DNA from 4 places in the Shewanella violacea DSS12 genome. Region 2 is predicted to be linked to each of the others. Evidence: predicted binding sites of a transcription regulator. Region 2 holds the regulator's gene; each other region holds the start of a gene.
What was found. The regulator LexA, encoded in region 2, represses DNA repair genes until DNA is damaged. The targets are predictions, from matches to a motif close to TACTGTATNNNNATACAGTA.
Positions count from the first base shown of each region.

Region 1: the regulator LexA is predicted to act here: its motif matches at 4,602-4,621, upstream of recG (ATP-dependent DNA helicase RecG).
Region 3: the regulator LexA is predicted to act here: its motif matches at 1,490-1,509, upstream of SVI_RS13520 (DNA topoisomerase III).
Region 4: the regulator LexA is predicted to act here: its motif matches at 3,624-3,643, upstream of recN (DNA repair protein RecN).

Region 1 covers NC_014012.1:4,686,326-4,692,415, reverse strand. Annotated here, with positions in the region: gene SVI_RS19325 (lysophospholipid acyltransferase family protein) at 1-508, opposite strand, end outside; gene SVI_RS19320 (beta-ketoacyl synthase chain length factor) at 501-1,217, opposite strand; gene SVI_RS19315 (DUF3014 domain-containing protein) at 1,454-2,323, opposite strand; gene recG (ATP-dependent DNA helicase RecG) at 2,476-4,551, opposite strand; gene SVI_RS19305 (calcium/sodium antiporter) at 5,100-6,032, opposite strand.
Region 2 covers NC_014012.1:227,009-233,098, reverse strand. Annotated here, with positions in the region: gene bluB (5,6-dimethylbenzimidazole synthase) at 1-9, opposite strand, end outside; gene mtr (tryptophan permease) at 153-1,409, opposite strand; gene plsB (glycerol-3-phosphate 1-O-acyltransferase PlsB) at 1,409-3,832, opposite strand; gene lexA (transcriptional repressor LexA) at 4,104-4,721, shown strand; gene SVI_RS00895 (cell division inhibitor SulA) at 4,757-5,269, shown strand; partial or broken gene coxB (cytochrome c oxidase subunit II) at 5,701-6,090, shown strand, end outside.
Region 3 covers NC_014012.1:3,244,783-3,250,872, forward strand. Annotated here, with positions in the region: gene SVI_RS13520 (DNA topoisomerase III) at 1-1,474, opposite strand, end outside; gene SVI_RS13525 (hypothetical protein) at 1,651-1,917, shown strand; gene SVI_RS13530 (M14 family metallopeptidase) at 2,020-2,940, opposite strand; gene purF (amidophosphoribosyltransferase) at 3,054-4,568, opposite strand; gene SVI_RS13540 (CvpA family protein) at 4,667-5,155, opposite strand; gene dedD (cell division protein DedD) at 5,269-5,922, opposite strand; gene folC (bifunctional tetrahydrofolate synthase/dihydrofolate synthase) at 5,958-6,090, opposite strand, start outside.
Region 4 covers NC_014012.1:3,605,571-3,611,660, forward strand. Annotated here, with positions in the region: gene barA (two-component sensor histidine kinase BarA) at 1-2,539, shown strand, start outside; gene SVI_RS15040 (YjaG family protein) at 2,514-3,119, shown strand; gene SVI_RS15045 (hypothetical protein) at 3,133-3,354, shown strand; gene recN (DNA repair protein RecN) at 3,661-5,328, shown strand; gene SVI_RS15055 (TorF family putative porin) at 5,464-6,090, shown strand, end outside.

The DNA of each region.
Region 1 (6,090 bases), 500 kb from region 2:
GTGTACCCTCGGGGAATATAATTAAATTGGTCCCGCTTCTCAGTACATGTCTGCAATCTTCGAGTAGCAGTTCGGCGCCTTTATTGGGGATATAGCCGGCGCATGCGACGACTCCACGCATGAAAGGGTTTCGCCAGATACCTTGTTTAACAATACAGCCAGCATTGGGTATCAGGCTGATCAAGACGACTACATCAACTAGAGTTGGGTGATTAACTATTATCACTTTACCTTTAGCCGAGGCAAGACGTTGGAGATTAATCGGATTAATCTTGATGACGCCTGCCTTGGTCAGCATATAAACGAAGCTGCGAAACATTATGTGTACCGCTTTTTGTACTCGGCGGATGCGTGCTAATTTTGTACCTGGCCAGAACCTTAATATTGGTAATATGGTCAAGGAGCTTAGCAAGCCACCTATGCCGAAAGTGAGATAGCAAGCAACGCCAGCTAGCCATCTGGGAATATAGGCTAAACCCGTTAGTCTAGTTGTTAGCACTTCAGTCAAAGCTGATCTGCCAATGATAGTTACCCAAATTACCGGCAACAGGCTTGGCAACAGACAAGCCATGTATTAGCTCGCCATAGCTAATTTTTTTACCTTCTGCGCCCTGGCTGAGCATCAATTGTGGTTTGTCACATGTCTCATCGTATCGCTTGAGAACCAATGCCAGAGAGAGAGGCAGGTCATTTTCATCAACAAATTGTGTGTATATGTCAGGTACAGGCTGATCGCCGAAGACGAGTAATACCGGCGTTGGATCTTCATGGAGCTGAGCATATGCTTCGATAAGCGCCTGTGGCAAGCTTTCTTCACCTGCGGCGATAGACGTCGATGGGGCTCGATTATCGGTAATTATGCTGTAAATACCGCTTGCTGTGTTGTGCACTGATTGGCTAAATGCCGTCGGGGAAAGGGGCTCTGCTGTTACTAGGTTATCCAGTAAACCTAAGGTGCGATGTAACTCTCCGTGCCTAGAAGCAAAAATTGTACGGCACGAATTAGCTGCATCGGCTTGAAATGCGGCTTCGAGTTGCATCTTAGTCAAGGCGCTATAGCGTCGTCGCTGCATCGCAGGAACTCGAGATAATTTAGGTGCGTCGGGCAGGGAGGCACTTTGGTGAGCATAGGTTCTTTGCCAATGCTGCCAATCTTGGGGTTGCTGGTGATGGGGAGACCAGGCTCCCCAAGAACAAATGTTAAATATTAACTGCAACGGAATGCCTCTGACACAAGTATTAAATACTGAGAATATAACCAGTTAAATCAATGGGTAACTGGGTAAATTCTCGGGCTGGTAAGCGAGTTACCATTGGGGCATTATTCTACACTAGATTAACTGGGATGATGAAGTGTTTTGAGATACAGGTGTTGTTGATATGTATAGGCTTATGACGTTTGGAGTGTTAGAACCCGCTGCTAGGCAACGGGTTTGTAGGGGGAACTTGTTTATTAGCCTGCTAGGTGCTTTTTCAGCTTACGCAGCGCCGCTTTCACTTTCTTAGTGTTTTCCGGACCCATGCGGATTAGGAATTTCTGGGCGTTGGGCAGAGCTTCTAGTTGAGGATCGACAAATTGATAGTTCACACTGACGCCATCTAATTCAATTGGCAGCTCTATGATTGGGGCCGCTAGCATGATGTCGATAGCTTCAAGCATTCTCTGATTGAAGCTCATCTCTCCATAGCCTAACTCCTCGAATGCCTCTCCCATCAAAGGTGTTAGTTCCTTGTAGGTCGCTGCGAGCTGCTGTTCATCCAGATTGACGATGAAATCGGCGTACAGATCATACCTGTGATAGCTATCGGGATTAATATATGTCTTGTTGGTGATGTCTGAAACGGTGAAGACTCTGTCGGGGGCCTTCAAGGGGCTTACTTTTCGAGCCAGTTCGCCTTGGGCTAAGTTATCGACGAAAACCACGAAATGCCTGATCAGATCTCTCTCCACTAATAGCGATTCGATGCTCATGCCATCAGATAATTCGACCGTTTTCTTATGGATATAGCCATCGCTGTTACTTAAGCTAGGTAATGCTTCTACTTGAACCTCTGGCTTAATTTCGATGGCAGCTTCTACTGATTCTACAGGCTCCGGGATCACTGGCTCAGGAATATCTATAGGGGTTATGACTGGCTCTTGGGGAATAATTTCTGCCACTTCAATAGGCAGCGGCGCAGATGTTAGGTCATCGGCACTGAAGTAATAATAGGCACCTCCTGCGATGAAGGAGACTACAGCTGCAATGGCAATAATGGCTAAGGTATTGGTATTCGCTGACTTCTCTTGCGGTACGATTCTATCTTCTTGATTGACTTGCATGTAATACCCTTTGTAAGTGCGACTCGGTTACAGGAGATGACAGCTCTAAGAGAGCTGGTCCATTTTGCAATATTTAGCGCTCATGTCTATAGGCGTTGACCGAATTAAAGAATAATTAATCGAATAAAAATTAACGGATTTATGTTTATTTTCTAAGCTTGGACGTATTGTTCTCGATCTCCTAGCCAACGTTGGACTATGCCATCGACATTATCCGGGACCTGTTCCATGATGTGTACGGCTAACTTCTGAATGTGGGGGATCAACGCCTGATCTCGAACCAAATCGGCAATTTTCATATCGGCAATACCAGTCTGCTTGGTACCTAATACTTCCCCCGGGCCTCTTATCTCCAGATCCTTCTGAGCTATGATGAAACCATCATTGCTATCTCTGAGCACCCCCAATCGCTTGATTGCCGTGGGTGACAAGGGTGCCTTATACATGAGTACGCAGTGACTGGCGACGGCTCCACGACCGACTCGTCCCCTGAGTTGATGCAATTGCGCCAGGCCTAAACGTTCCGGGTTTTCTATGATCATCAAGCTGGCATTGGGGACATCTACCCCCACTTCTATGACTGTTGTGGCGACCAAGAGGTGCAGTTCACCGGATTTGAATTCGGCCATGATGGCCTGTTTCTCGGCGGACTTCATGCGTCCATGGATCAGACCTATCTTGAGCTCGGGCAGGGCTAGTGTCAGCTCTGCGGCGGTATCTTCTGCCGCTTGGCATTCGAGAACCTCCGACTCTTCAATCAAGGTGCATACCCAGTATGTCTGTCTGCCATCATGGGTGGCGGCATGTCGGACTCTCTCTATAACCTCATTGCGCCTCATATCGGCAACGGCTACGGTTGTCACTGGGGTTCGCCCCGGTGGCAGTTCGTCTATCACTGAGGTATCTAGGTCGGCATAGGCGGTCATGGCCAAGGTGCGTGGAATTGGCGTGGCAGTCATGATCAGCTGATGAGGGTGGAAGCCTTGGTTGATGCCTTTCTCTCGCAGGCCAAGTCTCTGATGAACGCCGAATCTATGTTGTTCATCTATGATGATGAGGGCAAGATTGTTAAAGACTACTTGATCCTGGAAAATGGCATGGGTGCCGATAACCATATTAGATTCACCGGACTCGATATCTTGCAAAGATTGCGCTCTGGCCTTGCCCTTTATTTTACCGGCTAGCCTGCCAACTTTTAGCCCTAGAGGCTCAAACCAGAGAGCGAAGTTCTCGGCGTGTTGCTCGGCTAATAATTCAGTTGGGGCCATCATGGCTACCTGATAGCCATTTTCTATGGCTTGCAATGCCGCAAAGGCTGCCACTAATGTCTTGCCCGAGCCTACATCACCCTGAACCAGGCGCATCATAGGTGAACTTTTTTCGAGATCGCTGCAGATTTCAACACCGACCCTCTGTTGTGCCCCGGTTGGCTTAAATGGCAGAGCCTGCAGAAACGGATTGAGTAGTTTACCCGTCGCCGTCAAACTCACAGCATGATCGCGATTACTGCGCTGACGCAACTTGAGCATGCTCAGGTTGTGGGCCAAGAGTTCCTCTTGGATCAAGCGTTGCTGCGCCGGGTGGTGACCTTGTTCCAGATCGAACAAGGAAACCTGATTATTGGGTCTATGTAATAGCTGTAAGGCGGCTTTAAGAGTCAGATTATTCGGTTGCAGCTGAGGTGGGAGCAGTTCCTGTAAGCCGTCCAGGTCGAGCATGGCTAAGGCTTGATCTGTCAGCTTGATCCAACTTGCCTGCTTTAAGCCTTCAGTTGTTGGATATACCGGCGTCAAGGTATCACTCATCACCAAATCATCATCTTCGTGAATGAGCTTATATTCTGGATGGATGATCTCGGCCTGATGTTTGCCGCGACGTATCTCACCATAGGCCCTGATGCTGGTACCATTTACTAGGCAATTTTTCTGCGCCACAGAAAAATTAAAAAATCTGAGTGTTATGTAACCTGTGTCATCTCTCACGGTACAGGTCATCATACGCTTACGGCCTTGGATGATCTGACTGGACTGGATCACGGCCTCTATGGTGCCGTAACTGCCTGGATAGAGAGAGGCAATAGGGTATATTTGAGTGCGGTCTTCATATCTTAATGGCAGGTGGAATAGTAGATCTTGTACCGTGTGAATGCCGAGTTTAGCCAGACGTTCGGCCATCTTCTTGGCTACGCCCTTAAGATCTGTGACAGGAACAAGATCGAGTCTCTTCACGCCCGGTACCTATTTTATCTATTGAATGTTATCTGAGCCAAACACTCAAACACTGTATTTATATACATATACTATCAGATAAATGCTTGATGGCAATGTTAGGGCCAATTTAGCCTTTATAACCAGGCCTTCTGTCACGCAATAGGGCAGTATCGATTGGATAATGGGTTTGCCGAACGTGGTGAGAATTATGACCTTGCATGCAGCATTTCACGAGTTAGAGTCCGGTTAATCCCGGCATTTCCATCTAGGTTAATAGAAGTTCATAGCTGGTGGCTGTATCTATGGTGATCTGATTCGCGCTAACGGGCAGGGTAAAGATTGCCGCTGTGCTGATGAGAGTGCCGACCAATAAGAACGTCTGCATATATTTCTCCTTGTAGTCCCGAGTGCTCGGGTGGATTAAGTCCCTTTATAGGGTCAGGACTAGTATCAAAGAGATTAGAGGTGATTTGCAGGCACAAAGGTCATGAGATCATGATGACATTTGTCATCATGATCTTATCTAGGCGAGCTTAAATTACTGAGCTAGCAAGGGAGCTAGAATATTAAGCTGAGGCCAAAACGACCAGGTAGGCCATATAGCTGAGATAACCGGTTAATAATATGGCGCCTTCACGGCGGCCGATCCTAAATCCTGTCCAAGCGAAGGGTAGCACAAGTAGAGATAGCGCCAACATGACGATAAAATCTAAGTTCTGAATCCCGGCGGCTGCAATAGGATGAACCAAAGCGGTTACACCTAAGATACCCAAGATATTGAACAGGTTAGAACCGACTATGTTACCTATGGCTATGTCACTCTGGCCTTTACGCGCGGCCACTATTGAAGTGACTAGCTCTGGCATGCTGGTGCCTATGGCAACTATGGTTAAACCAATAATGACTTCACTGATCCCAAATGTCCTGGCAAGATCCACGGCGCCATCGACAAATAGTATTCCGCCGCCGACAAGCATGGTGATGCCTATAAGAATAAACAACACAGAAAGCATAGGTTTTTGCGGGCTATCATCTATCTCTTCGCAGTCACCACTCTTGCGTGAGCTGATATAGCTGAAGCTTAGGTAGCTGACTAATAAGCTAGTGAGCAGGGCGCCATCCCAGAAGCTGAGTTCACCGTCCAGTAGTAAACCCCAGAAGAGCATAGAGGCGGCGATCATGATGGGGATATCACGCTTGACCATCTGTGACTTCACCTGGATTGGGCGAATGAGGGCGGTGAGTGCCAAGATGAGTCCTATGTTAGCTATGTTAGAGCCGATGACATTACCTAAGGCTATGCCACTATTGCCGGCCAGAGCTGATTTTAAACTTACGGCTAGCTCGGGGGCACTGGTACCGAAGGCCACTATGGTCAGGCCGATAATCAGAGGTGTAATGCCTAATCTGAGGGCGATGGCGCTTGCGCCTCGTACCAAGGCCTCGGCGCCTAAGGTGAGGATCACGAAGCCACCTATGATAGAGAGAGCGATTAACATCTTAGTTCCAATTATCCTGTTGCAATTTTTTTGATTAGCTAGCTTAAAGTTTTTTCAC
Region 2 (6,090 bases):
TATCTTCAATAGAGGATCTTCTTTTGATTATTTTAATAGTCACTAAAAACAAACAGAGCCCATATAGGGCTCTGTTATTTGATGATTTGTAGCTAATACCGTCCCATATAAGTATCTGCTCAGTTCAGATACTGACTCGCAATGGTATTAGTTTAGCCAAACACAGGTAACAGATCTGCCATTGCCAGCAGATGGCAGGCTCCTGTGATGATGCCAAATAAGATCACTATGACGATCACGGGCGTGCCACCTGGCACTCTGAAGCCTTCATATTCCGGATACATCTTTCTCACGCGATGGGCCATCAAGGCAGGTACGATTGCCGCCCATATTGTTGCCGCAAGTGCAGCGAAGCCGATAGCAATCAGGAAGCCATCGGGGAAGAGCAAACCTAATACGGTGGGCGGAACAAATGTGACAGTAGCTGTCTTTAGACGCCCCGAGCGAGACTCGTCGAAACCAAACAGATCCGCCAAGTAATCGAACAGACCCAGAGTCACACCAAGGAAGGATGAGGCTACCGCTAAGTTTGCAAACAGGGTCAGCATACTGGTTAGCCAATCGCTGGCAATCACCCCAGATAAGGCTCCGACCAAGACCCCCATATTACCGCCCTGGGCTATGATGTCGACAAACTCACTTCTTGAGATATTGCCCATGGTCGCGACTAACCAGCAGACATAGATGACGAACGCTATCAGGGTACCTAAGACGATGGCCTTGATAATAGTAGCCGGATCTTTGCCATAATATTTAACCAGACTAGGCACATTACCGTGATAACCGAAGCTCACTAAACCGAACGGTAGCGCCGCCAGTAGATAAGGCAGATATGTCTTCTCACCATCTGGGTTAAATAACTTCACGGTATCGATATCGATCAGCAAATTACCTACGGCGAGGAAGAAGGTGATGATCATGCCACCCAGCATGATAGTGGTGATCCTATCTACCGCTTTGGTGCTGATAAATACCACAAATGCCAGACCTAAGGCGAATACTAGGCCAGCCGCGCTCTGTGGCAGCTTAATTCCGGCCGCCTCAAGACTATGATTAACTATGGATCCGCCACCACTGATATAAGCGTAGGCTAAGATATAAAGCACGAAGGCGATGGACAGACCATTCACAATCCGCCAAAAATTACCTAAGGTCTCGCGAGTCAGAGTATCGAAACTCGCTCCTGGCTCAAAATGTAGATTAGTCTCCAGTAATAACAGACCCGAAACCAACATACAGAACCATACGCAGATCAACATGGCTATCGAATAGCTAAACCACATTCCAGCACCGACCACTGGCAGAGAAAACATGCCAGCACCTACCGCGGTTCCGGCAATGATCATGGCTCCGCCAATAAGGGAACGACGCTCAGTCCCACTCTTAGCTGCATTCATATGGTTAGCCATTATGCTTTATGCTCCGCAGCGACACTATCTTCTATGGTCTGTCTCACGGATGAACGCAGCAAGCCATTGGCTCTCTGCCTAATCCGTTCAACATCTCCTCTCTTGTCACTATCTAATATGTAACCTAGCGCTTTTAGCTTGACGCTAAGGGCACCGTAAAGCTTCTTATCATAAAATTCCGGTGCAGTGATGCCATGGAGCGCACCCAGTCTTTGTGCCAATCTATGACTTTCGCCCTCGAGCTCGAAGCGCTCCATTAGGGGACGGGCAGCCAGCAAGTTAAATATGATGGCATAGCGTTGCATAGTTTCACTCACAGTACCTGCGAGCAGTAAGAGCTGGTTGATCTGGCTATCTACAGGCGTGAGGTATTCGGACTCGGTCACGAGTCCTTGTGCGATAAACAGATCCAAAATCTGGGAGACTCGAGTGTCTATGTCTTCGATCCCCATAAACAACTCGGCTTTAAGCAAGGGATAAAAATCTTTTACCGTAGCGATAATCTCATCTCTGGTGACATGCTCATGTTGAGTCAAACAGCTTGCTATTAGAGACGGAACAATCAGCAGGTGGATGATATTATTGCGATAATAGGTCATAGCCACTGCTATGCTGTCCTCTATCGAGATAATATCCCCTAGCGGGTCGCTATCTAGCTGTAGCTTCTTAAGATCTAAACCTTGTTGCACCAATAACTCACCATCGCCTTCCGGTACAGATGTGAACTCGGTATAGGGCAGATCTTTGAGTAATTTAAGATAGAGATCTAACTGCTTCACAAGCTGTGAACGCTCTAAGGCATGTTGCTCAGAAGCCAGTAAAACTAAGCTGGTCAGAGTCACAGAACTCACAGCTGCCGCATCATTAATGCTTGTCATCACTCGATTAGCTAAGGTATTCACCACAGGAGATAGCCACTTAGGACGTTGCTCTGGATCTTTAGCCATCTCCTCCTTCCAACCGGGTACTTCCTCGTCCAGATAGTTGTTCAGGGTAATGGGTTGACCAAAGTTCACATAACCTTGGCCAAAATCACCTAGCTTACGCAGTGCACCAAATAGCTGCCAAACAGATTCTTTCTTTTTCTTCTTGCCGCTGAGTTCTTTATGGTAAGTGGCGACCTCCATCACATGATCATAACCTAAGTACACAGGTACTAAGGTTACTGGTCTTTCCATGCCACGCAGCACACTATTAAGCGTCATGGCGATCATGCCAGTCTTAGGTGCGAGCAGACGTCCGGTGCGAGAACGTCCACCTTCGGTAAAGTATTCTACCGAGTAACCTTTGGTGAATAGCTGATCTAAATATTCACGGAAAACCACAGTGTAGAGCTTGTTACCTCTGAAACTACGACGTATGAAGAAGGCTCCGCCACGGCGGAACATAGGCCCTGCAGGCCAGAAATTGAGATTGATACCCGCAGCTATGTGCGGTGGAACCATGCCCTCGTAATAGAGAATATACGAGAGTAACAGGTAGTCCATATGACTACGGTGACAAGGCACGTAGATGATCTCATGACCATCATGATGCAGCTGCCTGATCTGCTCGGCGCCCTTGATATTGATGCCCTTGTAAAGCTTATTCCAAAGCCAGGTCAGGAAGCGCTCGGCTATTCGTACTAAGCTCTCGGAGTAATCCGCTGCAACTTCATCGAGATACTCCATCGCCTTAGCTTTGGCCTCGGCCTCGGAGATCTTCTTACTGGCTGCTTCCTCCTTAATCGCCTTCTTAAGGGACTCAGAATTTAACAGATCTTGGAATAACACCTGACGTTTAGGCAAAACAGGGCCAGTCATGACCTTACGTTGACGGCTAAAGTGAACTCGGGCAACACGAGCAAGCTTGTGAGCTATTCGCTTGTCGGTGCCATGCTCATCGGCCATGTGACGAATTGAGACGGCATTAGAAAATTGAACGAAATTATGCCTTCCCAGGAAGAGGATCATAAAACATTTTCGCAGCCAGGTTGGATTTTGTCGCTCGAGCACTGCGGCCTTCATGGTATCGTCTTCTTTACCTGGAGTACGTCCCCAGTAAAGACTGACCGGCACTAGCTGTATATCCAGTTCAGGCTTCTCTTTATGCACCTTCAACAGATCCATAAAGCTATTTAAGAAAAACTCATTGCTCTCTCTTTCACCGAATAGCGGCTTGGCACCTTCAAGGCATACGACTCTCGGCGTACGATCACCATCGACCACAAGTTCATCATAGGGACTTGGAAGTCTATATTTACCTGTGATTTCACTCAGGGCTGCGATGTCGCTGAGAGATTCAGTCTTCATCACATAAACCACAGGTTTATCTGGATCTAAATTGAGATCGGCGAAGGGGTCATGGGGCACAACTACAGTCTGCACCAGTTGTTTCTGAATCCAGCGTAAGGATTTATACCAAAGAGAGTCTTTTTTCGACATTGTTCTTATATAATATGAGTCTTCTTAATAACGGCATAGAATACCAGATAAAAGAGAGAACCCCCTAATCTAGTTGGCAAAAGCCATAATGAAGCCAGTTATACTGGTGAATGACTCAAAATATCAGCCAGATTTACTAATACCCTTACCTTTCAGAGGCAAAGACAGGGTATGACAAATAGCAATCCCAGATAATAAACTTGGTTAATCCTTGCACTGACCAAGATACTGTATATAATGACAGTTACTGTATAGAAAGACAGGATTAATCATGAGACCTTTGACACCAAGACAAGCCGAGATCCTAGAACTCATTAAGCGTAATATTATCGATACCGGCATGCCTCCGACTCGAGCTGAAATAGCCAAGCGCTTAGGCTTCAAGAGTGCCAATGCGGCCGAAGAACATCTGAAGGCCCTCGCCAAGAAAGGTTGCATCGAAATAATTCCCGGTACATCCCGCGGCATCCGACTCACTCAAGCAGCGGAACCCGAAGATTTAGGCTTACCATTGATAGGCCAGGTTGCAGCTGGTGAACCTATCCTTGCTCAGGAACATATAGAACAACATTATAAAGTTGATCCGGCTATGTTTCGCCCCAGTGCCGACTTTCTACTTAGGGTGCGCGGTGACAGTATGAAAAATATTGGCATTCTCGAAGGTGATCTGCTTGCGGTTCATAAGATTTCACAAGCAAAGAATGGCCAGATCGTAGTCGCTCGAGTGGAAGAGGATGTCACAGTAAAACGCTTCGAGAAAAAGGGCAGTATGGTCTATCTCCATGCAGAAAATGAAGACTATGCACCAATAGTGGTCGATCTCACCAGTCAGAGCCTGAGTATCGAAGGTCTGGCAGTCGGTGTTATCCGCAACGGCAGCTGGCAATAAATAGATAAGTCACTCATTGGCGAAGGAGCTTGGTAATGAAAAATATGATCGGAAATAGCCCTAGACACCCAGGTTTATGGACTAATCCACTTAACCAAGCGTCCATCGAACAAGAGTGTGGAAGTATCACCACGGTAACCAGCTACACTCAGGGCCGGGTGGAACTAAAACAAGTGAGTAATCAGCTTGCAACCTTGAGCCATCAGGGGCAATGGATCGTATTGATTAGTCCTCCCAATATAGGTTACAAGCAGATGTTAGCCGAAGCTGGAGTCAGGATGGACCGAGTCCTGCTGGTTCATGCTAAAGACGAAATCGAAACCTTATGGGCCATGGAAAAAGCGCTTATAAGTGGTACATCCAGTGCCGTTATCTGCTGGACTCAGGCCTTAGATTCACGTGACAATCGCCGACTAAAACTGGTAGAAAAAAGCGCACGCGCTTTAGGCATTGTCATCGAGGATGCGAATAATCACTTACACAGTAAGGCCCACACTCAAAGAGATACTCACTTCAGTCAGGCCAGTTTATTTGGATCTCTACACTAATCTAGAAATTGATTTAGCCTAAAACCTATTATTTAAGTCCCGCAAGGGACTTTTTTATGTCTGATTTTTATTCAAAATATTTCATAATTTAGCTAAAAGTGATCTTGATCAATATTTCAACACCAAGTAAGTTAGGGATATAACAACGATAATTTGTTATATCCAAACGATTTAGTAGTCGGCGTAGTAAAACCCTGCCATATGTACAAGGCCAGAAATTTACCTCGCTGAAATCGGTACTGATATATTCAGCCGTAGGTGCGAGTGTGGTTAACTCTGGTAGATAAGTAACTGCCAAACTAAAATAACAAGTGAACCGCCACTGCACTTTGAAGTCATCGTTGCTTTTTTGGGAACTGAAGAGTTTGCATAGAGCAGAGACTTACTGTGTGACTCTTCTTTGTCTTAATTTTTGACAGAGGAGAAGTCTAGTGAAGCGAGTGTTGTATAGTTTTCTGGCGTTGCTGTTTACGCCATACGTTTTGGCATCAGGAATGCCCTTTAATATGACAAAGGGCGTTACGGATATCAGTGGACAGGTATACAACCTGCACATGATCATTCTGTATATCTGTTGCGCCATCGGTGTCGTGGTTTTCGGAGTGATGATCTATTCCATGATCAATCACAGAAAGTCTAAGGGTGCCGTAGCAGCCAATTTCCACGAAAGTACTAAGGTCGAGATAGCCTGGACCATTACACCTTTCATCATACTCATAGCTATGGCTATTCCGGCGACTAAGACCTTAGTTGCCATGGAAGACTCTAGTGATGCTGACATCACCATCAAGATCACTGGCTCTCAATGGAAATGGCATTAC
Region 3 (6,090 bases), 1.9 Mb from region 2:
CGCCAGCACCAGAATGCAAAGACTGACCCTTCTTCAGCGCTGGCAATTTCTGCTGTGACTCATCATCGTCTTCCTTGCCAGTGCTCGCGCTATTTGTATTAGCAGTATTATTTCGCGTAAATAGCTGCTTCCACCCCTGCGCCCTTTCCTGCTTCGCCTTAGTCTTGAAGTGACCGCCCTCGATCAACACATGAACCTCAGTTTCGCTATAGAGATAAGGCGGATAGAACTGGGCAAGATATTGACGAGCCACTTGCAGGTAGATTTGCCTCTCCCAAGCACTCAGACTGGAGAGATTGACTCGTTTTTCTGTGGGTATGATGGCATGGTGAGCATCGACCTTGCTGTCGTTCCAGGCCTTAGATTTTATCTTAGGATCTGGTTTATCGCTGTTCTCGACTAACTCGCCAGCCCCTGATAGCACCGCACCTATGACTTGAGGGGCTTGGGAAAACTGTTCCGCTGGCAGGTAACGACTGTCAGATCTGGGATAAGTGATCAACTTATGTCGCTCATAAAGCGTCTGACAGGTGTCGAGCACCTCTTTGGCGCTCATACCATATCGCTTGGCTGCATCTATCTGCAGCGAAGACAGGCTATAAGGGAGAGGCGCATTTTGCTGCTTATCTTTAGCAATAACCTGAGTAACCTGTGCCGGTTTATCACTAATGCGATCCACGACATTTTGTGCCAGACCTTTAGATAAGACTCTGCCTTCTTCATCCATATAAGGTTGGCAGGCTTCACTGGGCTGCCACTTGGCTCTGAACGCCTCATTTTTCTCTGTATTGAGATTGGCCTGAACCTCATAGAAAGACTTAGAAACAAAGTTAGCTATCTCTTCATCCCGGCGAACCACTAAGCCTAACAAGGGAGTCTGTACTCGCCCTACAGATAACACGCCCTGATATCCCACCTTACGACCTTGCAGGGTATAGGCTCTGGTCATATTCAGACCATAGAGCCAATCGGCACGAGAACGGGCTAAGGCAGAAGTAGACAGGGGAATGAATTCTCGATTACTGCGCATCTGCCCCAATGCACGTTTCACCGCCTGAGGATTGAGATCGCTGATCAGCAGGCGCTGTGTATTATTGAGTTTTTCGCCCTTGACGCCCAAATGAGAGATCACTTCATCGACTAATAGCTGCCCCTCCCTGTCGGGATCGCCAGCATTAACCAGTTGAGTGGCTTTTTTGACTAAGCCCCTAAGTACGGTTAATTGACTACGGGTCTTAGGTTTAGCCTTCATCTTCCACTTTTCAGGGATAATGGGCAGATGCTCAAACTTCCACGACTTATATGCCGCATCGTAGCTATCGGGCTCTGCCTGCTCCAACAGATGACCGATACACCAGGAAACACAATCACCATTAGCCGCCATGATATGACCGTCACCCTTTTTATGGGGCTTAGGTAGCACATCAGCTATGGCTCGACCAAGGGAAGGTTTTTCTGCGATATAAAGAATCATATGTGGAACTCGGACTACTGTATAAATTACCAGTAACTTTAGCCTAAAGTGACACTAGCTGCAATAATTGCTTGCAATAGCACACAGTTAAAGCAGATTAGTTTGCAAAATCAGTTGAGAATGATTATCATTTGACTATAGTCTAGGTAATAACAAGCTTATAAAGGAGGTTCATCATGATTGCATCGACCACGGAAACTGGCAACAGCCTAGATAGACTACTCCTGTATAATTTCCTTATGGTGACCGCGGTAGCCCTATTGATCACACCATTGCTAACCGACAATAAGCTCTTCGAGTTGATGCTATTGATAACCATGCAAATAGCCTTAACCTGCATCAGCACTCTCATTGGATTGAGCATGGGACATACTGTAACTAAACGTGGGGCTAGTCTACTCTTCGCCATCTGGATGCTAGTCTGGTGTGTTCATTTAGCATAAATCACAGTTTGCTCTTGAAACATAACTTAGAAAACAGATAAAAAAGCGTTAACTCTGTCAGTGAGTTAACGCTAATGATTTGATCATTTACTTAATAAAGTGTTAAGTCAGAGGCAAGATATAATCCAATCCACCTGTGATTGCCGCTACTTGTGCCAGAATACAATTTTCATCGTCGACCTTAGGGCTATCCGGGTATACCTCAGTGGTGGTGGCATAGATGCTATCACTAAAACCAACGCACAGTCCCAAAGCCTTAGTGGCATAGTTGATTACGCCAAACTGAGACAAGGAGACACCGATAAGCTTACCGGCATCATCGGCTGGAGCTATGTGGGTCACCTTCTCTACCGACCCTATGATGGCGGTTTGAAACGCCTCAGCCGGCAGCTCAGTATTACCCACCAGATAAAAACCATCTGGGATATTCCAATTGGTATGCTCCACCGCATCTCTGGCCGCTAAGGCCGGTCTGAACGCTGAGTTATCTGTATCTGTGGTTTCATGTAGATCGATATGCACTGTGATATCAATGCCTAAATCTGCAATATACGCCATCAGGGCCGCCGACTCTTCAGCCGGGCTATCTTGGTAGAATGAACGATTAGGATCGACTGCGTTAGGGTTCCAACGGTTAATGGTTTCATATCCCCAAGGGCTGACACATGGAGCAACCAGAATATTAAACCTGTCCATATACTCCCTAGCCTTGGTTTCCAAGAAACGTATCGCTCCATGTACACCACTGGTTTCATAGCCGTGAACCCCGCCCGTGACTAACACAGTCGGCTTATCTTCACTCCACTGCTTAGACTTAACAACAAACAGGGGATATTGACTAGGGTTATAAGACAAGGCGCCATACTGGTCGACTTGAAAGTGCTCAGCAAGTGGCGCAATTCTCGCGGCCACCTCTTCTTGATAGGAGCGCTTAATCGTTTGCTTGGTTAACCAGAGTGCCTTCTCAGCTGCGCCCCATTTCTGACCCGCTACGCCGATTGGATAAGTGTTTTCCTGTACCATCTTCATTTCCCCCAAATTTTAACCATAAAAAAGCCGACACTCAAACTTGATATGTCGGCTTTCTAAACGTTAACTTGTCTTCACTAAAAAGACACTAACCATTAGGCTAGCGTTTATGGATGACAAACGTTATGCAGCTCTAGATTAGTGCCGATATCCTTGCTGCGATTAGCCTTAGCATCATCATTACGTAACTTAGTGATGTGATCCAAATAAGCCTGATCCACATCGTTAGTAATGTAGTTGCCATCGAATACTGAGGTCTCGAAACGCTTAATCTCAGGATTTTCCATGCGAACCGCTTCTACCAAGTCTTTAAGGTCCTGGAAGATCATGCCGTCGGCACCAATTATCTTACTGATCTCATCAACATCACGACCGTGAGCTATCAGCTCACTTGTCGTTGGCATATCGATGCCATAGACGTTAGGGAAACGAATTTCCGGTGCCGCCGAGGCAAAATACACCTTGTTAGCGCCAGCTTCACGAGCCATCTCAATAATCTGCTCTGAAGTCGTACCACGTACCACTGAATCATCAACCAGCAAGACATTCTTGCCTTTAAACTCGACACCAATGGCATTGAGTTTACGGCGTACCGACTTCTTACGTTCCTGTTGACCAGGCATGATAAAAGTACGGCCAATATAGCGGTTTTTAACGAAACCTTGGCGATAAGGAAGATTCAAGTGACGCGCTATCTCTAACGCTGTGTCACATGAGGTTTCTGGGATTGGAATAATCACATCAATATCATGATCTTCCCATTCACGTTTGATCTTCTCACCTAACATAGCGCCCATGTTTACTCGGCTACCGTAAACAGACACTTTATCGATAGTCGAGTCAGGACGTGCGAAGTAAACGAATTCGAATAGACAAGGTGCATAGACAGGATCTTTAGCACACTGACGAGTATATAGTTCACCATCTTGGCTGATATATACGGCTTCGCCCGGTGCAATATCGCGCATCAGCTCGAAACCAACTGCATCGAGAGCCACACTCTCTGAGGCAATCATATATTCGATGCCGTTTTCGGTCTCTTGCTTACCCAGTACCAGAGGACGAATACCGAATGGGTCACGAAACGCAACCATTCCCTGGCCTATTATCAAGGCAACGACAGCATAGGCACCACGGATCAGTGTATGCACATTAGCAACCGCATCGAACACTTCATCGGCACTTAAGTTCTCGTTCTTGCACTGCTGAATTTCATCGGCAAGCAGGTTTAACAAGACTTCAGAGTCAGATGTTGTATTCACATGACGGCGCTGCTTGAGCAGACGCTCATGTAACTCTACGGTATTGGTCAAGTTGCCGTTATGGGCTAATGAAATACCAAATGGAGAGTTAACATAGAAAGGTTGAGCCTCAGATGCACTCGAGCTGCCTGCGGTTGGGTAACGAACATGACCGATACCTATGTTGCCTTGCAGACGTTGCATATGTTTAACTTCAAATACGTCTTTTACCAGACCATTGGCCTTGCGTAATCTAAACGCACTACCATCAACAGTCACGATACCAGCAGCATCTTGTCCACGATGCTGAAGTACGGTTAGAGCATCATATATAGGCTGATTAACCGATGACCGGCCAACTATTCCGACGATACCACACATGGGTGAGATTCCTCATTGTAAGATGTTCTGATAATTATAGTTTTTAGTCGCAAAAGCTAGAATCGACTTAAGCTAAACTTATTAATGCTTAATGCATTTTATATTTTGGGTACAAAGCTTGACGTGTTTTCTATGTAGTCAAAAAACCACTGGATAACAACGCCGAATTCGGGCACGAGTTTTGAATCCTGCCACCAATCCATATGGGATACGCCCGTGAACGCATCCATGAAAAATAATATTGCACTGACGATTAAGGCGCCCCTTAAGGCACCGAAACACAAGCCCAGGACTCGGTCTGTCCCAGATAACCCCGTCTTGTCGATCAGCTGGCCGATAAGATAATTAATTAATGCGCCGAGGATAAGTGTCGCCACAAAAATAATAGCAATTGCGACACCGTTACGAAGAAATTCATCTTGCATTTGGGTGAGATGAACAGCCAGGGCTTGATAAAAATGACTCGCGACAAAGAAGGCACCAAACCAGACGACTAAAGACATCGCCTCTTTAGCGAAACCACGAAGCAGACTGATTAGAGTCGAGACTCCGATAACTGCGAGAATAGCGTAATCGATCCAAACCATTTAATGATAATCCGATATGAGAGTTAAGACGGCGGGATATTAACAGAGACCGAGTATATTCTCACCCCAAAAAGGGGTAATTTATTGTTTCGATCTCTGACCACAGTTTTCGCTTAAGAGGCTGTAGGACGATAAGAGACGATTCGTCCTTTAAGCTTGGTTAACTTCTCTACACCCGGTTGCAGTGACTGCAGCTTAGATTTAGAGATTTCAGGCCCAACAAACACCTTAGTCAACTTGCCATCGACGGGATGGGTCGGCAAGGTATAAGCGCTAAAGCCTCCGCTTCTCAGTTTACTGATAAGACCCTTAACATTAGCGGCATTCTTGAAGCTGCCTAGCTGTAATGTATAAGCTGAACTCGTCGGTGTAACAGGCTTAACAACGGGTTTCTTAATCGGCTTAGCCACAGGTTTAACGACGGGCTTAGGTGTAGGTTTTATTTCAGGCTTGCTATGTGGCTTCACATGCGTGCTCGCCGTAGGCTTATGGGGTTTTGGTTTAGGCTCTGCCTCTACCACTTCCCATTTTCCTGAGTCAGCGGTCTGCTCTTCAGACTTAAATGCTTGCTCCTTATCACTCAGATCAACCGCTTGTATAGCCTCATCGGGCAGGGTTATCTCAGCCACTTGTGGACGCAGGGGAATTTCAGAAAATTGCTCTTCTTGTTGCACCTTCTTGCCATCAAGAACATCGGGAAGGAAAATGACCCCTAATGCAACAAAGACGATAACGCCAACGAGACGGTTCTGAAAATGACCAGACAACTTGCTATCTTGCTCTTTATCCTTTGTATCCATGATTAATCACGACCATCCAATTCAATATTTTTAAACTCTGCCACAGTGTAAAAGGAGCCAAATACAATTACTACGTCTCCTTGGCATATTTCTGCTGAAATTGTGCGCCAAGCCGACTCTACAGAATCGAAGTGC
Region 4 (6,090 bases), 1.6 Mb from region 2:
TGCCATTTTCGATACCCAGAATCGTGTCATAGTCACCTCTCATCATTATAAAAACCATGAGATGATGCGTTACGGTCAACCTTTTACCAGCCTGCTTAACACTCAGCTCGAACAAGTCGGCGACAGCATCATACTTCGCACGCCTATTTTTTCATCTGATAATGAACTTCACCTTAATACCGATGAAAATAATGATACTGAACGCCTGATCGCGACTAAGCTCGGCTATATAGCGGTATTAATCAATAAGGAAAATGCCCTGCTTGAGCAACATAGGGCCGCCGTTGCCGCATTTATCATGGTGTTAATCGGTGTTCAACTGAATTTACTCTTCACCTTCAGACTGGTTAAAAACGTCACTCAACCTATCACTGAGATGGTGCGAGTAGTGGCCAAGATCCGTGAAGGAAAGCTCGATACTCGGGTAGATGGTCACTTGATAGGTGAATTAGACCTGCTCAAACGTGGCATTAACGCCATGGCTGGCTCCCTGTCGGAATATCACGATGAGATGCAGCAAAATATCGATCAGGCCACCTCAGATTTAAGGGAAACTTTAGAGCAGATAGAGATCCAGAACGTCGAGCTAGATCTCGCTAAGAAACGTGCGTTAGAGGCCAGTCGAATAAAATCAGAGTTCCTGGCCAACATGTCCCATGAATTAAGGACCCCGCTCAATGGCGTCATAGGCTTTGCCAAGCAGCTACTCAAGACGCCCCTGCATTCGAGTCAACAGGACTATGTTAATACCATAGAAAAGAGCGCGACTAACTTACTGGGGATCATTAATGACATCTTAGATTTCTCGAAACTCGAAGCGGGAAAAATGGTATTGGAAAATATGCCGTTCGCACTGAGAGAAACCTTAGACGATACCATTACCTTGCTATCTAATAGTGCCCGTGAGAAAGATATAGAATTAGTGGTAGATATCGATCAGTCGATACCCGAAGACCTCTCCGGGGATGCGATGCGTTTTAGCCAGATCATCACTAATCTGGTCGGTAATGCCATCAAATTCACCGATATTGGTAGCGTACATTTAAGACTCCAGTTGACCGAATCCACCAATGACAAGGTCAACCTAAGATGTGAAGTGATAGATACAGGTATCGGTATCGACGAGAGTCAACAGGAACTGCTTTTTCAGGCATTTGGCCAGGCAGACTCATCCATTTCCCGTCGATTTGGCGGCACGGGTCTTGGGCTTATCATCACTAAGCGACTGATCAACCGTATGGGGGGTCAGATAGGCTGTCATTCCAAGCCTAATACCGGTTCATCCTTCTGGTTCACCCTCCCCCTCAGCACCAGTATATATCCCATAGGCCAGATACAATCTGTGGATAAACTGCTCAATAAGACAATCTTGTTACTTGAGCCAAGAGAACTGTCAAATAATACCTTAGATCGTCAGGTCAGGCATTGGGGAATGCGGCTAACTAATATTCGCTCCAGTGAGCTGCTGGCCCATCATTTCAGTCAGCACGATACTCATTATGATTATGCCCTGATCAGCAACAAGGGCCTGGATAAAGACACAAATATAGGCTCACAACTTAAAAAGATTAAAGCCAGGTGTAACTATCTTATCTTCATCGGCGGAGATCTGGAGCATGATCTCCATAGCATTCTACCTTTTGTCGATAAGGTGATGTCGGCGCCAATAGGCGAGAAGGTACTGGCTCAGACCTTGATAGATCCTCAACCTAACTCAGAGAGTCAGCAACTTCTTAAAGAATATACACCTCCAGAGCCAATTTCCAGAGAAGCCATGAGTGTGCTGGCTGTGGATGATAACCCGGCAAATCTAAAATTAATCGATACCTTGCTGAAAGAAGTTGTCAGTCAAGTCACGGTTGTTGATAGTGGTCAGGGCGCGATTAAACAGGCTCAGGAGCGCAGTTTTGATCTCATCTTTATGGATATACAGATGCCAGGTACTGATGGTATTAGCGCCACGAAACAGATACGTCAGCACTCCCTCAATCGTAATACGCCAATTATTGCAGTGACGGCTCATACCATTGCCGAAGAGAGAGAGAGGATCGAACAGAGTGGTATGGATGGTTACTTACCTAAGCCCATAGATGAAGCCTCTCTTAGGAGTGTCATCAGCCGCTGGAAGACTCGTCCCAGATTCACTCACTTCGATCACTTCACCTTAAATTGGGATCTGTGTTTAACCCAGGCGAACAATAAAACCGACTTAGCCCTAGATATGTTGAAAATGTTTGCGGAATCAATACCTGAGACTGCAGAACAGCTTCAATACTGCTTAGATAACTTCGATGATAAACAGATGCTCAGCACTATACATAAGCTACATGGCGCGAGTTGTTACTGCGGCGTACCTACGACACAGAAACTTTGCCATGAGATAGAGTCGAGGTTAAAATTGGGATCTGGTATCGCCGAGGTGGAACCTGAAATACTAGAGTTACTTGATGAACTAACTAAGGTAGAATCGGCAGCAAATCAAGTGTTATCACAGTTATCAACGGACGTATTAGATGACAAACAAGCCCGGCTTCTTTAAACGTGTAAAAGCGTTAGACTTGCAACAGAAAAAAGTATTCGCCATCGCATTGTGCCAACGTATGCTACCTAACTATCAACTTTTTTCAGAGGTGTGTGAGTTTGGTGACCCACAAGTGCTAGACACTGCACTTAGCTTACTATGGCAATCTATCTACGACAAAAAGTTAAAGCTCAATATTGATATCTACCTAGAAAGATTAGAGCTAAACACTCCGGATCCTGCCAACTTCGATGCATATGGGGTTTACCCAGCCATGGATGCAAGCACTGCGATTATCGCGCTCTTGAGTGCAATACAAGGTAAAGTCGAAGAAGATATCGTCAATATCAGTAAACTTTCTTCAAGCACAGTCGCCAACTACATAGAAGCGATTTCAGATGTTGACCTTGACGAAGAAGCATTCGATGACTACATTTTTAATCATGAAGTCATGGTTGAAGAAAAAGAGCTCCAAGGCACACTACTTCAACTGATTGAAGATAATCCTAAGTTAAATGCCGACTTTGTAAAGTCGTTGCGAAAAGAGATCATTGAGGCCGGCGTATCGAACATAGGCATAGGACTGCCTGAGAGCTAAGCTATACCTAGCCATGAGAAAATTGATTTATGAAGGCCATATTCTGATTAATTCAGAAGGCCAGACAGATACTTGGAAACTCACCATAGGTGAGAAAACCAGTGTGGGTTCTCTGTTTGAGTTAAGAAGACAGATCAACTTTTTTCAAGAACTCGGTGTTCTCCCTCCAATGAGAGACAATATGCCTGCCGAGGAGTCCAAGATAAAGCGCTCTAAAAAGAGGCTAGGTAAATAAAACAAACACAAGCAGCCTTATGATATAAGGCTTAATAGCCTAGTTCGCCATACTTGAGAGTATTTGTTCTAGGCTCGCTTATCCAAAAGATAAACTCCTGTCACTAGATACAATTCATGGGTACTTACTCGCTTCCTAAGCCACTACAGCCAGTCGTGTTCTTATTGTCCCCTAGAATACAGAATGAAAAACTCGTCACTATTTACCCTAGATAAAAATAAAATTGAACATAATTCACTCAAAGCTTTACTGTATATAAAATCAGTATATACTGTTTAAAAACACAGTACATTAGAGGGTGTCATTATGCTTTGCCAACTCACCATCAATAATTTTGCCATCGTCCGCTTTCTGGAGCTGGACTTCAAACCTGGGATGACCAGTATTACAGGTGAAACCGGTGCGGGTAAATCCATCGCAATTGATGCCCTGGGCCTGTGCCTAGGTAACAGAGCCGATGCTGGCACAGTAAGGCCTGGTGCGACGAAAGCTGAAGTCAGTGCCAGATTCTCCTTAAATGACATTCCGATTGCCAAACGTTGGCTCGAAGATAATGATCTCGACCAGGATAATGATTGCATACTCAGGCGCACAGTTGGCAGTGATGGTCGCTCTAGGGCATACATCAATGGTAATCCTGTGCCATTATCACAGGCTAAGAATCTTGGCCAACTGCTTATAGGTATTCACGGTCAGCATGCCCACCATGCCATGCTCAAGAGTGAACATCAGCTTACTCTGTTAGACAGTTACGCCAATCATAAAATGCTACTGGATACAGTCACGGCAGGCTATCAACGCTGTAAACTGATAGAGAAGGAGCTTAAGGTCTTAACTCAGTCACAACAAGAGCGTATCTCTCGAAAGCAGCTACTCCAGTACCAAGTTGAAGAGCTAGATGAATTTAACCTTTCTGCTGGTGAATTTGAGGAGATAGAGGCTGAGCACAAGAAACTCGCCAATGGCACAGCCTTGGTCGAGGCCTGTAAAAATGAGTTGTTCATCTTGCAGGAAAATGATCAGGGCAGCGTCGAATCCTTGATCAATGCGGGTATCACTCAAGCCCATGAGCTCGAGTCATATGATCCTCTGCTGAAAAATGTCGTTAGCATGCTAAATGAAGCCCTTATTCAAGTTCAAGAGAGCAGCAGCGAGCTGGAGAATTACTTAGCAGGATTGGAACTGGATCCGGAACATTTTACCCACTTAGAGCTGAGATTATCCAAAACCATGGAGTTGGCGCGTAAACATCACGTCAGCCCGAACGAGCTAGCCGCTCACCATCTCACACTTAGAACTGAGCTAAGCTCCCTAGATTCTGACGAAGAAGCCTTAGACGAACTCAGACAACAAGTTGCCGCCAGTAAAGACAGCTATTTGGTACATGCCAAAAAACTCAGTCAGAGTCGTAGTCGTTATGCCAAAGAGCTAGACAAGCAAGTCACTCAATCTATCCATGAATTGAACATGCCGAAGGGAAAATTTACTATTTCGGTCACATTCAATGAAGAACTCAATTCCCCCAATGGCTGTGACACCATAGAGTTTCTCGTCACCACTAACCCAGGGCAACCTCTTCAGCCACTGTCGAAGGTAGCATCCGGTGGTGAGCTATCAAGAATAGGCTTAGGTATCCAAGTTATCACAGCCAAAAAAGTTTCGACCCCAACGCTCATTTTCGATGAAGTCGATGTAGGTATTTCAGGAGCGACTGCGGCCGTTGTTGGACGTATGCTGAGAAAATTAGGCGACTCGACTCAAGTGCTGTGTGTCACCCACCTACCTCAAGTTGCCGGTAACGGACACCAACACATGTTTGTCGACAAGAAGACTAAGGCTGGAAAGACTGAAACATCCATGACGCCATTGGACAGAAATCAACGCATCGAAGAGTTGGCCCGCTTACTGGGCGGCGATGAGATCACTAGCAATACATTAGCAAACGCTAAGGAGCTGTTATACCAAACGGTATAATACCTATTGGTAGTATAAACACGATTATCTACACAGGTAAATTGGATATAGATCTTGCCTTGGTCTATATTTTCCTTAGAGTCATTAGGTTAATGGCTTTAAGGAAACGAGCTAATCGGTAATAAGGCAAGGGATATGAATTATCTACTGAACACATGGAAAAGTGCGACTACCCTCTCTGTTTTTATAGTCACTAAAGCGCTTCATTTAGTCGCTTATCTGCTGCTTATTTTCACACTACCCAGTCAGGCTGATGGCAGCTTTTACGGTCATACGACAGTCACCACAGATCATAGAGCCTATGGGGTATCTTTGACTCAGACAGACCCTGCCGTACAGGTGCTCGCTGGATACGATGTCGGTAATGGTTTCTATCTGGGTACCTTCGTTTCGACATTCAATTTTATCGATGATGCCAGTCCCTTTGAGGCTGGTGAGAATCTGGAGACCGATGTTTATATTGGCTACCGACATCTATTCAACGAAAACGTGTATCTATCCGTCACCCTGTATCAATACCTTATTCAGGGCTCCAATGCTGCAGATATCAGCCTGGACTTTACCGAGCTGATGTTTGACCTATACACCCCCTACGGCCAATTCTCTTTTAGCCATACATTAAATAATATTTTAGGAGACTTGAGTCAAGCTAAGGCCTACCGAGTGGAATACAACAAGTCGCTTGCACTCTGGGACAGCGGAGTAAGTTTAGATATGCAGCTAGGATGGTGGGATACCAAGAAGGCTCTGGGCGATGCTTAT